DNA from 2 places in the Bacillus sp. N5-665 genome. Region 2 is predicted to be linked to the other one. Evidence: riboswitches for the same ligand, from Rfam matches in the RefSeq annotation. Region 2 holds a riboswitch; the other holds the start of a gene.
What was found. A riboswitch is a leader RNA that binds a small molecule or an ion and turns the genes downstream of it on or off. The one in region 2 is predicted to bind S-adenosylmethionine.
Positions count from the first base shown of each region.

Region 1: another riboswitch for S-adenosylmethionine. It lies ahead of MNO09_RS29950 (MetQ/NlpA family ABC transporter substrate-binding protein); the one in region 2 lies ahead of mtnK (S-methyl-5-thioribose kinase).

Region 1 covers NZ_CP093325.1:5,343,364-5,351,492, forward strand. Annotated here, with positions in the region: gene MNO09_RS29925 (DUF3981 domain-containing protein) at 1-1,265, opposite strand, end outside; gene MNO09_RS29930 (MFS transporter) at 1,344-1,877, opposite strand; gene MNO09_RS29935 (FAD-binding oxidoreductase) at 1,874-3,310, opposite strand; gene MNO09_RS29940 (DUF6612 family protein) at 3,423-4,187, opposite strand; gene MNO09_RS29945 (NAD(P)-dependent alcohol dehydrogenase) at 4,333-5,241, shown strand; SAM riboswitch class I at 5,323-5,437, shown strand; gene MNO09_RS29950 (MetQ/NlpA family ABC transporter substrate-binding protein) at 5,523-6,335, shown strand; gene MNO09_RS29955 (methionine ABC transporter ATP-binding protein) at 6,348-7,388, shown strand; gene MNO09_RS29960 (methionine ABC transporter permease) at 7,363-8,031, shown strand.
Region 2 covers NZ_CP093325.1:1,371,361-1,378,339, forward strand. Annotated here, with positions in the region: gene MNO09_RS09625 (pyridoxal phosphate-dependent aminotransferase) at 1-848, opposite strand, end outside; gene MNO09_RS09630 (carbon-nitrogen family hydrolase) at 863-1,726, shown strand; SAM riboswitch class I at 1,798-1,940, shown strand; gene mtnK (S-methyl-5-thioribose kinase) at 2,032-3,213, shown strand; gene mtnA (S-methyl-5-thioribose-1-phosphate isomerase) at 3,210-4,271, shown strand; gene MNO09_RS09645 (YvrJ family protein) at 4,339-4,476, shown strand; gene MNO09_RS09650 (3-hydroxybutyrate dehydrogenase) at 4,571-5,347, opposite strand; gene MNO09_RS09655 (PadR family transcriptional regulator) at 5,543-5,875, shown strand; gene MNO09_RS09660 (DUF1129 domain-containing protein) at 5,875-6,642, shown strand; gene MNO09_RS09665 (DUF1129 domain-containing protein) at 6,656-6,979, shown strand, end outside.

The sequences.
Region 1 (8,129 bases), 1.5 Mb from region 2:
TCTCTCTTAAAGGAATTATCCACTACTTCCGAAGCAGCTGAACCATCCATAATTCCCTTCACTTCTTTTCCGTTATAGTAATACAACTTACCTGTACGCGCATCGATAAGCGAGTAACCTAACGCAGAATCTACTCCCTCTTTCGGGGAGGTGAAATCAGTAAAGTAATATAACGTTCCATCCTTACCGAATATTGGTGTAACTCCTTCTTTCGTTCCCCACTCAGTCGGAATCTTCATATCCGTTTGCGAGAATTTCGTATTCCAAAATCCGTGAATATATTTACCGAAGTACGTATTTAATGTAGATGCGGTCTCGTGATTTAATACACCATCAACAAATTTAGGCGCTTTTCCTTTATCATATCTTTTCACTTCACCTGTTTGTGCATCTACTACTACAACGCCCTCTACCTCAAATCCAGATCTTCCTGAAATAAATTCACCATACGTCATTGTATAATACGGTTTCCCTTTATCATCCACTTCAAATTTAGGTTTCCCTTTAAAGATTAGATTTGGTTCGGCTTGCCTTACAACACGCTCTAAATTATTCCCGAAGAACATGCTTGGCACATATTTCATTTTATAACCAAGGTGCAGTTTCGCTTCCGCATCAGGATTCGTACCTGACATCGTTACGTACCCTGGAATTGTTTCAGCTTTACGTGCTTTAAAAAAGCCTGAAACTTCAATCGGTGCTACATATAAAGCCTCACCATTTACCATTTGTGGCGTTAATTCCCCTAGCTCAAAATAAGCTACTTTCGGAATATCCCCAAATACTTTTTTCATTTTATTCTCCGCTGTCTTTGGCGGCACTGTAAACGGTTGATCATTTTCAGTAAACGGCTCTGAAATATCTTTCTCGATCTTCACAACAGAATCATATTTTTTTTGCGTGATTACTATATCATGTAAATAACCAAAATAGCCGTAACTTGCGAGTAAAACAAACATTAGAAGTCCTTTTAACGTACCTTCTAATTTCCCTATTTGATTTTGTGAAAATAAAACAAGCCCAATTAAAACTGCTACTGCAACGGCATAATGAGTAAGAATCGAATCTGCTCGATCATCGATTAGCCAAAGATATTCATAGATTGCAATACCTATCCAAAATAATACAGGAATAACTAAAATGGATGATTTCTTACCCTTTACAACCTTCTCATCCCCTTTCTTATCCACTGCTCGAAGTTTACTACCGCTTCTTGTCCATGGAATCAAAAACAAAGTGAGAATAGCTAAAATTAAAAATTTCATCAAAGGCAATGTCCCCTTTTCTTTTATTTTCCCTTTTAGTATAACAAATAAAGGGTATTCAGGTAAAAATGGGGATGATTATATTTTTTTACTACTTAATACAATCCCACTCACTACATATAAGATAGATGCAATATAAAAAATGGTGCCAATCGTAAAGAAATCTACTAAATATCCCGTTGCAATAATTGCTACCGCTCCTCCAATCGATGTCCACACATGATATTTCCCAATCTCATAACCAGCATTTTCTTGCACAACCTTTCGTGCTAACGACGTCTTCTCGGTATTACGCTGCACAGCACCTAAAACTCCCATTACAATTTGAAGAATATAAACATGCCATACTTCCGTGGCAATCGGGAAACAAAGCATTAATATTGCCATGGACCAAGCATATATAATTAATAATTTTTGATCGCCTACTCGATCAGACATCTTTCCTACTAATGGATATACAAGTGCTGAAGTTAAAGCAAATAAGCCATACGCCCAGCCAAACTGCGAGAAGCTATTCCCAACATTCCGAAGCAATAGAATGTAAAAAGGAAATACCATACTTCCCGCCATCATAATTATGCTTTGTGACGCTACAAATCTTCTATATGTCATTTCGTATACTCCCTATAAAATAAATTCACAAATCTCTCTTTTGGATCCGCTTCTTTTTTCTTCTGAAGAAATTCTTCTATACGAGGATATGCCCTCTTTAACTGCTCCTTCGTTGGATACGAATAGTACGGTAAATAATAACTACCATTATGTTTTAAAGTAACATCAATCATTTTCTGAATGACATCTTCTGTTTTCTTTATTTCACCCTCTGAGCGTCCTTGATTAATTAAAAGAACTAGCGCAAACATATCATCTTTCGCATAGGATAAAACTGCATTTTCATTCTTTTCCACATAACGAATCGTAATATTGAGCAAATTAAACTCTTCTTCATTTAATACTTTACGTAAATCATCTATGTATTCCGTGAAGAAATCTACAGGCACAAAGTATTCTTGTAACACTTCTGTTCTATTCGGATTTTCATATTCCATAAAGGCACTATCTGACCTCATAACATTATTTCGTGTCTCATACGTTCCATCTGTACGTTCAAAATAATTTCTTTGTATATCCCAAAATGTATTCTTTCCCCAATCGCTATAACGGGATAATCCGAGTAAAAATTTCGGTGCAGCTATAATATTTTCTTCTTTTAATTCACTGTACTCTTCCCTCATATTTTGATTTTTCGCCAATGTATAATCTGTCACATACATCTCTTTTAAAAATGAATTGGGGGCAACAGAAATACGGGCTAAGTGCATACGAACATTTTCATCTCTTTTCACTTTATCTTTGAAATAAGATGTGTATTCTTTATAATCTATCATTCTCGTATGCATTTCATATAATTCATCATCAGTTAACTTTAATGTCACATCTAAAATGACACCAAATAACCCGTAACCACCTATGACATATGGAAATAGCTCTGCATTTTCTTCTCTACTTACATTACGTACCGTACCATCTGCCATTAACAATCTGAATGACTCTACTGTATCAATCAATGCTTCATGACGAATATCACGCCCATGTACATTTACACTTAATGAACCACCAACAGTAAAAATATTTTGAGATTGCATCACTTGAACCGCAAGACCATATGGATTGATTTTTTTTTGAATGTCATTCCATGTGACACCGCTTTGCACCCTAATCCTCTTCTTCTCCATATCGAATTCTAATATTTTATTATATCCTTTCATATCAAGCATCGTGCCGTTTGGATAATACGTCTGTCCTCCTTGGCTATGTTGCATACCTGCAATGGAAATTTTCTCTCCAGAAGTATTTGCATCTTTCACTACCTGTTTTAATGAATGTTCATCCTCAGCATTTTCAACACGTTTAATTTTCGTTGGAAGCAACTTTCCTACATCGCTCATAATAGGATGATCTAGTTGCTCTTTATATGTATTTATAGATGTCGCAAGCAACACTGTATAAGCTACAATGACCGCCGCTATCTTTCTTTTTTTCAAATGACACTCTCCTCTTCTACAGTTTTCCCTCTTCATATTGTACCTATTTTCCTATAAAGAAAGTATACAAAAAAGAGGGCACCTTATTTTAGGTCCCCCCTCATCAAAACTGTTACTTTGCTGCCGGCAATTGTATTGGATCAAACTTTTCGTACGACGTATATTTTGCGTTCGTAATAATGTGTGCTTTATCCTTGCCGTTACTACTCATAATCATGTCTATCTTTGCTGATTCATATTTAAAATCTTTTGTAATAATATATTCTGCATCCACTTCTTCTATCTTCGCATTTTGTGCTTGTAACATTTTCTTCTGTGTTTCATCCATGCTAGTTAACATACTTTCTGTTTCTTGCCCTTTTAATGTAAATTTCAGTTTATATTTATCTCCGCTTTTCTCCATCTTCATTTTATCTAAAACTACTTCCGGTACTTCTAACTTATCTATAATATCTTGAGTCGCTTTCATTCCACCAGCGTTTAATTGCTCCTCTGGTACAGTTATAACTTCTCCTGTATTAGGGTTTTTCACCTCACCAGCAACTTTACCATCCACAGTATACACTACAACATCTGTACCGGAAATATTCATTTCAGAACGAGAATTCTTTGTCTTTGGCTCTAATTGCATCTTAGCCTTTAATATATCCATCTCTGTTCCCTCAGCTTTTACCCCTACACCATATGTCATCGTTACATGCTCTTCATTTTTAAAAGCTTCGTTCGTTTTCTTGAAAACATCCTTCGCGGCTAATTCCTTTTCTTTTTGAACTGATTCTTTTTTCGGCTCATCCGTCTTTGCTGTTTTTTCATTACTACACCCTACCCCTAGACTGATTGCAAGCACTAAACTTGAAATAAAAATAGTTTTTTTCATAATGTCGCCCCCTTTCCCAAAATAATATCACCTCTTTTCCTACGAAATCTATATAATTTTTAATCTTTATTCGCTATATAGCGACATGTTTGATGAAGGTTTTAAATATGATGTAAATAACAACAACTCATTTCAGGAGGTCATTATGAAGGCGATCATTTGCACACAGTATGGACCACCTAACGTTCTTCAACTTCAAAATATAGAGAAACCTACACCTAAAAAGAACGAAGTATTAATTAAAATTCATGCAACAAGTGTAACGACTGGAGATTGTAGAATACGCGGCTTTAATAGCCCCCTCTTATTTTGGATTCCTATGCGGATCATATTAGGTTTCAGAAAACCGAGAAAACCTGTACTCGGCGTAGAGTTATCCGGTGAAATCGAAGAAGTAGGAACAGATGTAACTCAATTTAAAAAAGGTGATCCAATTTTTGCATTAACAGAACTAAACCTCGGTGGTTACGCCGAGTACACATGCGTACATGAAAGTGGATTAATAACATTAAAACCTACCAATGTGACGTATGAAGAAGCGGCCATTATTCCTTTTGGTGGAACTTCAGCATTGCATTTCCTGAGAAAGGGCCGTATAAAAAAAGGGCAACAAGTGCTCATATATGGTGCCTCCGGATCAGTAGGAACAGCTGCTGTACAACTTGCTAAATATTTCGGTACGACCGTTACGGCTGTTTGTAGTAATTCAAATTTTGAACTCGTCCAATCTTTAGGAGCTGATAAAGTAATTGATTATACGAAAGAAGATTTTACTAAGCGGCGCGAGCGCTACGATATTATATTTGATGCAGTTGGGAAGTATAAAAAATCCCTTTGTACAAATACATTAACATCCAATGGAAAATATGTATCTGTCAATGGAATGATGGCAAAGGTAAGTAAAGAGGATATGATTCTACTAAAAGAACTAACTGAAACAGAACATTTAAAACCTGTTATTGATAGAACCTACCGATTAGAAGAAATTGCTGAAGCTCATATATATGTGGAAAAGGGACATAAGAAAGGGAATGTTTCTATTACCTTAAAATAAAATATATTCAGAAAATAACATTGACAATTCTTTTTGTAAGATTTACTATTAGTACCATATTAAAAAAACTACATACACATACTCTTATCAAGAGTGGCGGAGGGACTGGCCCGATGATGCCCGGCAACCGAGCTTATGATGTATAAGCTAAGGTGCTAATTCCTGCAAAACGAGTTTTCGTTTTGGAAGATAAGAGAGGAACCTATTTTGTCTATTCGGCACCTCTCTTATTTTTGAGAGGTGCTTTTTATTTTGGAACATATATGGAGGGGGAACTATAGATGAAAAAAGTATTATTGAGCATTGTAAGTGGAGCAGTATTATTATTAGGCGCATGTAGCGGGGGTTCAGATAAAGAAATAAAAGCGTTAGATGAGAAAAAGATTACTGTCGGTGTAACCGGCGGGCCGCATGAACAAATTTTTGAAAAGGTAAAAGAAGTTGCCGCAAAAGACGGTCTCGAAATTGATGTAAAAGTATTTAATGATTATGTAGCACCAAACGTATCCCTAGATGAAAAAAGCCTCGATGTAAATAGCTATCAAACGAAATCATATTTAGACGTATTTAAAGCTGAACGTAATATGAAATTAACTGAAGTATTTTCAACAGTAACATTCCCTATGGGTGTATATTCGAAAAGCTTAAAAGATGTAAAGGATTTAAAAGAGGGCGACGCAATTGCTGTACCAAATGATCCAACGAATGAACTTCGAGCTTTAAAACTATTTGAAAAAGCCGGTGTTTTAAAAGTGGATCCAAAGGCTACAGAAAAAGCGACTGCGAAAGATGTAATTGAAAATCCAAAAAACTTAAAGATTGTTGAATTAGAGGCATCTCAATTACCGACACAACTAAGTGAAGTAAAAGCAGCTGCGATTAATACAAACTTTGCATTAGGTGCAAAATTAAGCCCTGCGAAAGATTCTATCTTCCGTGAAGGAAAAGATTCACCATATATGAACTGGGTCGTTGTTCGTACTGAAAATAAAGATGATGCTGTTGTAAATAAATTAAAGAAAGCTTATCAATCTAAAGAAGTGAAAGAATTTATCGAGAAAAAATTTGATGGTTCTGTTTTACCGTCTTGGTAGGAGCTGACGATAATGATTGAATTAAAAAATGTATCCAAAGTATTCACAACAAAAAAAGGGAATGTGGAAGCTCTTAAACCTACCTCCCTTCAAGTAAAAAAGGGCGAAGTATTTGGAATCATTGGATATAGTGGCGCTGGTAAAAGTACATTAATTCGATGTGTAAATTTATTAGAAAAGCCAACGACAGGAAATATTATTGTAAACAACCAAGATTTAACAACTTTATCAGCAAAAAAACTCGCAAAAGCGCGACAAAAAATCGGAATGATCTTTCAAGGATTCAATTTACTTAAAACCGTGACAGTTTATGAAAATATCGCATTACCTTTACGCCTCGCTGGCATTCCAAAAGTGGAAATTGAAAAAAGGGTAGAAAAATACTTACGTATTGTCGATCTTTTCAATCGAAAAGATGCCTATCCGAGTGAACTTTCTGGTGGCCAAAAGCAGCGTGTTGCCATTGCACGCGCACTATCACATGAACCTGAAGTGTTATTAAGCGACGAAGCAACAAGCGCTTTAGATCCGGAAACAACCGATTCTATCCTTGACTTATTATTAAAAATCAATGAAGAAATCGGGATCACAATTTTATTAATTACACATGAAATGAATGTCATCCAGCGTATATGTGACCGAGTTGCTGTTATGGAACATGGAGCAGTAATCGAAAGTGGGACTGTGAAAGATATTTTCACCAACCCACAACATATAACAACGAAGAAATTCGTAAATAGTGCATTTGCAGCTAGAATTCCAGAAGAGGTACAAAAAGAACTACAAAGAACCGGAGAAATCGTAACACTTTCATTTATAGGAACTTCTTCTGGCGAACCAGCGTTAGCTATTGCTACAAAACGTTTTCAAGTGTATCCAAATATTTTATCCGGTAATATTACACAGCTAAAACATGAAGCATATGGGAAACTGGTTATTCATATGCAGGGTGAGAAAAATGAAGTAAACCGTGCTTTATCATTTTTACAAGAACAAGGGATCATCGTAGAAGGAGGTAGAACAGATTATGGGAAACAAGTCCTTTTTGGATGAATGGGGTAAAGTCATATGGGAAGCAACCATTCAAACATTTCAAATGACATCTATTTCACTATTCATCTCTATCCTTATTGCATTACCACTTGGCGTCACACTTGTTTTAACGAGACCTGGTGGGCAGCACGAAAATAAAATCATTTATCCGATTCTTAATACAATTATTAATATCATTCGCTCTCTTCCATTTATCATTCTATTATTCTTCATTTTACCTTTTACAAAGTTTCTAATGGGAACATCCATTGGCGTGCAAGGGGTTATCGTACCACTTGTCGTATTCACAGCTCCTTATATTGCACGATTAATGGAGACAGCATTATTAGAAGTGGATCGTGGTGTTATTGAAGCTTACCAAGCGATGGGCATTTCTACTATAAAAATCATCTGGCACGTTATGGTGAAAGAAGCTCGTCCCTCCCTTGTACTCGGCTTGACAATTGCAACAATTGGCTTAATCGGTGCAACAGCAATGGCTGGACTTGTAGGTGCTGGCGGTCTTGGTGATTTAGCATATCGATTCGGACATTTACGCTACGAACCTGAAATAATGTATGCAACAGTCTTTATTTTAATTATCCTCGTTCAAGGGCTACAGTCTTTAGGAAATGGTGTTGCAAGAAGATTGAAGAAAGATTAAAAAAGAAGGTATCTCACCGAAATGAGATACCTTCTTTTTTATCTTTTAAATCCACCTTCAAAATGAATAACTTGTCCAGTAATCCATTCTGCTTCTTA
Region 2 (6,979 bases):
CGGGCAGCATCTTGAACTGCACCAAAAATACTAACATACATATGATCTTGTAATAAGTTAATTGTCTCAATCACACTTTCATTCCCTACAGCAAAAGCGATGCGCCATCCAGCCATATTGAAAGTTTTCGATAGAGTGTAAATTTCAATACCTGTATCTTTACCACCGTCTGCTTGCAAGAAACTAACAGGTTTTTGACCATCGAATCCAATAGCACCGTAAGCAAAATCATGAATGACTAATATATTATGTTTATTAGCAAAATGAATGGTTTCATCAAAGAAATCTTTTGATGCAGTAGCACCGGTAGGATTATTTGGATAGTTTAAAAACATTAACTTTGCACGCTCAGCGGTAGTGGCATCAATTTTTGTATAATCTGGTAAAAAATTATTTTCTGCAATAAGCGGCATTGTTTCAAATTGTGCTTTTGCTAAAGCAACTCCTGATAAATAATCTGGATAGCCTGGATCTGGAACGAGAATAGTATCACCAGGGTTTGTAAAACAAAGTGGTAATTCTACTAATCCAGCTTTTCCACCAAACAAAATAGCAACTTCTGTTTTTGGATTTACTACTACATCATATTCGCGTTGATAGAATGTTGCCACGGCTTCTTTTAAACTTTCGTGTCCGCGAAATGGCGGATATTTATGATGAATGGTCTTTTCAGCAGCATCTTGTAAAGCTTTTACGATATGCTGCGGTGTTGGTTGATCTGGATTACCTTGACCAAGATTAATAACATCGTGACCAGCTGCTACGACTTTGTTAACTTTTGCAACAAGTGAAGCGAAAAATTGTGTTGGCAATGATGTTACTATCTCAGAAGGTTGAAATAATTTCATACTTTCCACCTCTTTTGAAAGTTGTTACAATTCTAGTGACAAATGATATAATCTTTCCAGTATTTTGTAAAGAAAAAATTATGAATGGGGCTGACAAAATGAAAGTCGCATGTATTCAAATGGACATTGTCTTTGGAGATGTAGAAAAAAATATTGAGAATGCTAAAAATAAAATAAGCGAAGCGATGAAGGAAAGACCAGACGTTATTGTCTTACCAGAACTATGGACAACGGGATATGATTTAACGAGGCTTACTGAAATTGCAGATAGGGATGGATTGCAAACGAAAGAAAAGCTGAAAGAATGGTCGAAGCAATATGGTGTACATATTGTCGGTGGGTCTATAGCGAAGCAAACAGAGCAAGGTGTTACAAATACAATGTATGTGGTAAACAAGGAAGGAGAACTAGTCAATGAATATAGTAAAGTACATTTATTTCAGCTTATGGATGAACATAAATATTTAATCGCTGGAAATAGTACAGGTGAATTTAAGCTAGATGATGTAGAGTGCGCCGGTACAATTTGTTATGACATTCGTTTTCCGGAGTGGATGCGTGTTCATACTGCTAAAGGTGCAAAAGTTTTATTTGTTGTAGCAGAATGGCCATTGGTTCGTTTAGCTCATTGGCGTTTGCTATTGCAAGCAAGAGCAGTTGAAAATCAGTGTTATGTTGTTGCATGTAATAGGGCAGGAAAGGATCCGAATAATGAGTTTGCCGGTCATTCTTTAATTGTCGATCCTTGGGGCGAAGTTGTTGTAGAAGCGAATGAAGAAGAATCAATTTTATTTGGAGAGCTTCATTTTGAGAAAATTAAAGAAGTACGCAAAGGAATTCCAGTTTTTGCAGATCGTCGTCCAGAATTATACAAATAAAATATTGACAAGTGATTTTTATTCTTGGTATAGTCTTCAACATAAAGTTAAAAATTCAAAAAATTATACAACTCTTATCAAGAGCAGGTGGAGGGATTTGGCCCGATGAAGCCCAGCAACCGACCGTAATACCATTGTGAAATGGGGCGTTTATTTACGCCAAAAGGCACGGTGCTAATTCCAGCAGAAAGTAAACCTTTCTGGCAGATAAGAGGGGAGAAGATAAACTTCAAACCTCTTTCTTTGTGGAAAGAGGTTTTTCTACGTCAGAAAAACCTCTGAATTTAAAAAAGGGGGAGAAGACGATGGGATATTATTCATTAACTGAAACAACAGCTATACAATATGCGAAAGAACACGGTTATTTTGAAAAGAAAGCAAATGTAGTTTGTCATGAAATTGGAGATGGAAATTTAAATTACGTGTTCAAATTAGATGATGGAGAGAAGTCTATTATAATAAAACAAGCACTGCCATATGCGAAAGTAGTTGGTGAGAGCTGGCCACTGTCTATAAAAAGAGCGACGATTGAAAGTAAAGCATTACAAATTTTTGCGAAGTATGTGCCGGAATATGTGCCGGTAGTGTACAGTCATGATGAAGAGTTAGCAGTAACGGTCATAGAAGACTTATCAAGGCTAACAATTACAAGAAAAGGATTAATAGATGGAGAGGAGTACCCACTTTTATCCCAACATATTGGTCGCTTTCTAGCACATGTTTTGTTTTATACTTCAGATTTCGGTTTACAATCAGAAGAGAAAAGAGTGTTAGATAGTGAATTTGTTAATCCAGATCTTAGTAAAATTACGGAAGATTTAGTGTTTACAGATCCGTTTAGTCATTATGATACGAATGATTATGAACCAGAGTTACAACTAGCGGTGGATGAACTGTGGAATGACAAAAATTTAAAATTAAAAGTCGCGCAATATAAATATAAGTTCTTAACAAGAAAAGAAGCGCTTATTCATGGTGATTTACATACTGGTAGTATTTTTTCATCACCTGCTGAAACGAAAGTAATTGATCCAGAATTTGCAACATACGGTCCATTTGGATTTGACCTTGGTCAATTTATTGCAAATTTATTATTAAATGCACTATCCCGTGAAGAGGAAAAAAGAAGTGTGCTATTTTTCCATATTGAGAAAACATGGAGTTATTTTGTAGAAGCTTTTACGAAATTATGGATTGGAGAAGGCGTAGAAGCATATACGAAAGAGAAACAATGGTTGCCAATTATTTTGCAAAATATTTTTACGGATGCCGTTGGATTTGCTGGATGTGAGCTTATACGTAGAACAATTGGTTTAGCACATGTAGCTGATTTAGATGAAATAGCAAATAAAGAAACGAGAATCCAAGCTAAAAAACAAGCGCTATCCTTAGGTAAAGAACTAATAAAATATGAATCTAAGAGCGCTGACATTCAACTGTTCCGAACGTTATTTCAACAGACAGTTTCTGGAGGGGTAAAAGCATGAGTACAATTGTTACTGTTCCGAGGTCTGTCAGTTGGAAAGGTGATGCCATTGCAGTATTAAATCAAACAAAGTTGCCGCATAGTACAGAATACAAAACATTAACGACGATTGAAGAGGTATGGAAAAGTATTGTCATGCTAGAAGTACGAGGAGCACCTGCAATTGGAATTGTAGCTGCATTTGGTTTGGCGCTTGCATCAAAAAAATATAATACTGTACATATGGAAGAATTTCAAAAGAAGTTTAATAGAGATTGTAATTATTTAGGAACGTCACGCCCGACAGCAGTCAATTTATTTTGGGCAATCGATCGTATGAGAGAATCCATTCGAGAAATTACTAAAATAAAAGAAGCACAAAAAATATTAGAAGAAGAAGCACTTCTCATTCAGCAAGAAGATGAAGCGGTATGCCGGAGTATTGGAGAACATGCATTAACATGCTTTAAAGACGGTGATAACATTTTAACAATTTGTAACGCTGGAAGTATTGCAACTGCTAGATATGGTACTGCATTAGCACCGTTTTATATTGGGAAAGAAAAAGGTGTACGTTTACATGCGTATGCGTGTGAAACGAGACCGGTTTTACAAGGCGGGCGTTTAACGACATGGGAATTAAAACAGGCAAATATTGATGTAACACTTATTACAGATAATACGGCAGCGCATGCTATTCAAACGAAAGAAATAAACGCAATTATTGTAGGAGCGGACCGAATTGTCGCAAATGGAGATACAGCAAATAAAATCGGAACAATGAATTTAGCTATATTAGCAAAGTATTTCGATATTCCATTTTACGTTGCAGCTCCGTTATCTACGTTTGATATTACGAAACAAATAGGTACAGAAATTGTTATTGAAGAAAGAGATGAAACCGAAGTTACGAAAATTTTTGAAAAACAAGTGGCGCCAATTGGAACTGATGTTTATAATCCTGCATTTGACGTAACACCGAATGAATTAATTACAGGTATTATTACTGAAAAAGGCATCATACATGGAGATTATAAACGGGAAATTGCATCATTATTTGAAAGACAAGCTAATACATAATAGCTTGTTTTTTTATGCCTAAATGTATTTCGTACTCTTATTTATATAATGAAAGGGGGAGAGAAAGATGGAAGAGTGGATCAGGATGATAGGTAATGTAGGGTTTCCGATTGTTGTAACATTATATTTACTCCATCGTATTGAAAGTAAATTAGATGGGGTAATTGTTGCAATCGAGAAACTCCCTAAACAATTACTAAAGTAGGAAGGTCCTCGCGATAGAAAGTAAAATAAAGTTTGCTCTTCGTGAGCAAACTTTATTTTTTACCTCGCATTAATGGGAAGTAAAAGCCTTCACTTTATTGAGCAGTATAACCACCATCGATAACAACGGCTTGTCCAGTTATACCTCTTGCTTTTTCACTCGCTAAAAACATAGCATAATCAGAGATTTCTTGTACTTGCAATAAGCGTTTTTGTGGTACAAGTGGATAAATAACATCTTCTAAAACATTTTCAAGTGGTACATTTCGTGTAGTAGCTAAATCTTGTAGTTGATTACGTACAAGTGGGGTATCGACATAACCAGGACAAAGCGCATTAACGGTAATTCCGTGAGTAGCGCCTTCTAAAGCTGCAACTTTTGTTAATCCGATTACGCCATGCTTCGCGCTATTGTAGGCGGATTTTCCTGCAAATCCAACGAGGCCATTAATGGAGGCTACATTAATAATTCGGCCATACTTTTGTTTTTTCATGATTGGGAAGGCATGCTTAATTGCGATAAAAGGAGCGATTTGCATAATTTTAATAAGTAGTTCGAACTTTTCAGTTGGAAAATCTTCAATTGGTGAAACGTGCTGCATTCCTGCGTTGTTAATTAATATATGTAATGAACCGAAATGCGTAACGGTTTGAGAAATTGCAGCGGTAATTTCTTCTTCAGATGTAACATCACATTTTAAACCGATAGCTTGATAGCCTTCTTTTTGTAATTGTTCAGCAGCTTCTTTTGCACGTTCTTCAAGACGATCGGTAATCACAACTTTTGCACCTTCTTTTGCAAAAGCGTTTCCCATTTCATAACCAATGCCACTTGCAGCGCCTGTTAAAAAAACAACTCGATTTGTGACCATGATGAAAAACATCCCTTCATAATAAAATTCTCATATTGCTCTATTTAGAGAGTGGTTTATAAAAATCCTGCAAAGATTTGGAAAAATATCGTTAGCTATCTTGTTTTGCAAAATAGTCTCTGCTATACTATTTTGTAAAGCAAGATACTTACACTTATCTATCTTGTAAAACAAGATAGTGGAAGGATTTGAATTATGTCGACAAGTCAAATGCTGAAAGGGATTTTAGAAGGATGCTTACTTGCTATTATTTCTGAAGGTGAAATATACGGTTATGAAATGAGTGAAAAGCTAGCGAAGTATGGCTTTACTATGGCGAGTGAGGGAAGTATTTATCCGTTATTAATACGAATGCAAAAGGAAGGATTAATAACAAGTGTAATGAAGGAATCTCCATCTGGTCCAAAGCGGAAATATTATACATTAACAGAAAAAGGTGAGGAAGCACTTAATGAATTTATGGATCGCTGGGAAGCGATGCAAAGTAGTGTAGAGCGTCTACTTGAAGGGAAGGGGAGAAAAAAATAATGTTATCAAGTGAAGCACGAAATTTTTTATTAGAAATGAGATTATTTTTAGCGGCAAAGAGTGTGAAAGAAAGCGATATTGAAAATTTTATAGAAGATGCGGAACTCTATTTAATTGAGGGTGAGAGTGATGGGAAAAGTGTAGAAGATATTTTCGGAAGCTCACCGAAAGAATATGCAAATGAACTTGTAAAAGTAATGGAAAGGGATAGACAGGAAACGTGGAAGCAAATTGGTTTTACAGTAATGAATATCGTATCGTTTTGGATTATTGCTTCTATTTTAATAGTGAATAACGGAATGTTACAGATTTCACTTATTCAGTGCGTTGGGTATAGTTTTACATTGATCGTAGCTGTAATGGGTCCCAATTTTTTACTTCGTAAAATGACATTCGTAACAAGTTTTACAAAAACGTGGTTTTCTATGTGGTTTTTAGTTATGATTGCGCCGATGTTTTTAATAGGGGTTGTTACGATATTAGATGTAATATATCCTACAAAAATGTTTACATTCACCCAAACGCAAAGTTATATATTAGCTGGAGCTATTTTTCTTATCACAGTAGCGATAAATATGTATTTTGAAGGATGGTTTAAAAACTTATATTTAATTATTCCGCTTTCGATTATGTTACTGTTTAAAACATTTACATCAGAGGATCTCGTGCCAATTTTATTTCAAATTATATGTTTATACGGAAGTTTGTTTATTTTAATTTTCCTTGAAATTATGATGAAGACGAATAGAAGAGTAACGGTTAAATGAGGGAGGGGTTATCATGCAGATTTCTAAAGAAGGAGAAAAGTTTTTAATCGATACGAAAGTGTATTTAATAACAAAAGGAATGAAAGAAGAAGATGTGGACGCCTTTCTAGAAGATGCAGAACTTCATTTAATAGAAGGCGAGAAAGAGGGAAAGACGGTAAGTGATATATTCGGTGATTCACCAAAAGAATATGCGGAAGAATTAGCGAAAGAAATGGATAAGGATAAAGGCGGGAGTATAAAGAGTATTCTTGCCATGATAATTGGTATTGGCGGGTATTGGATATTAACTCATATTTTATTTAATAATCCGAATCAGCAATTTACACTAACGAAT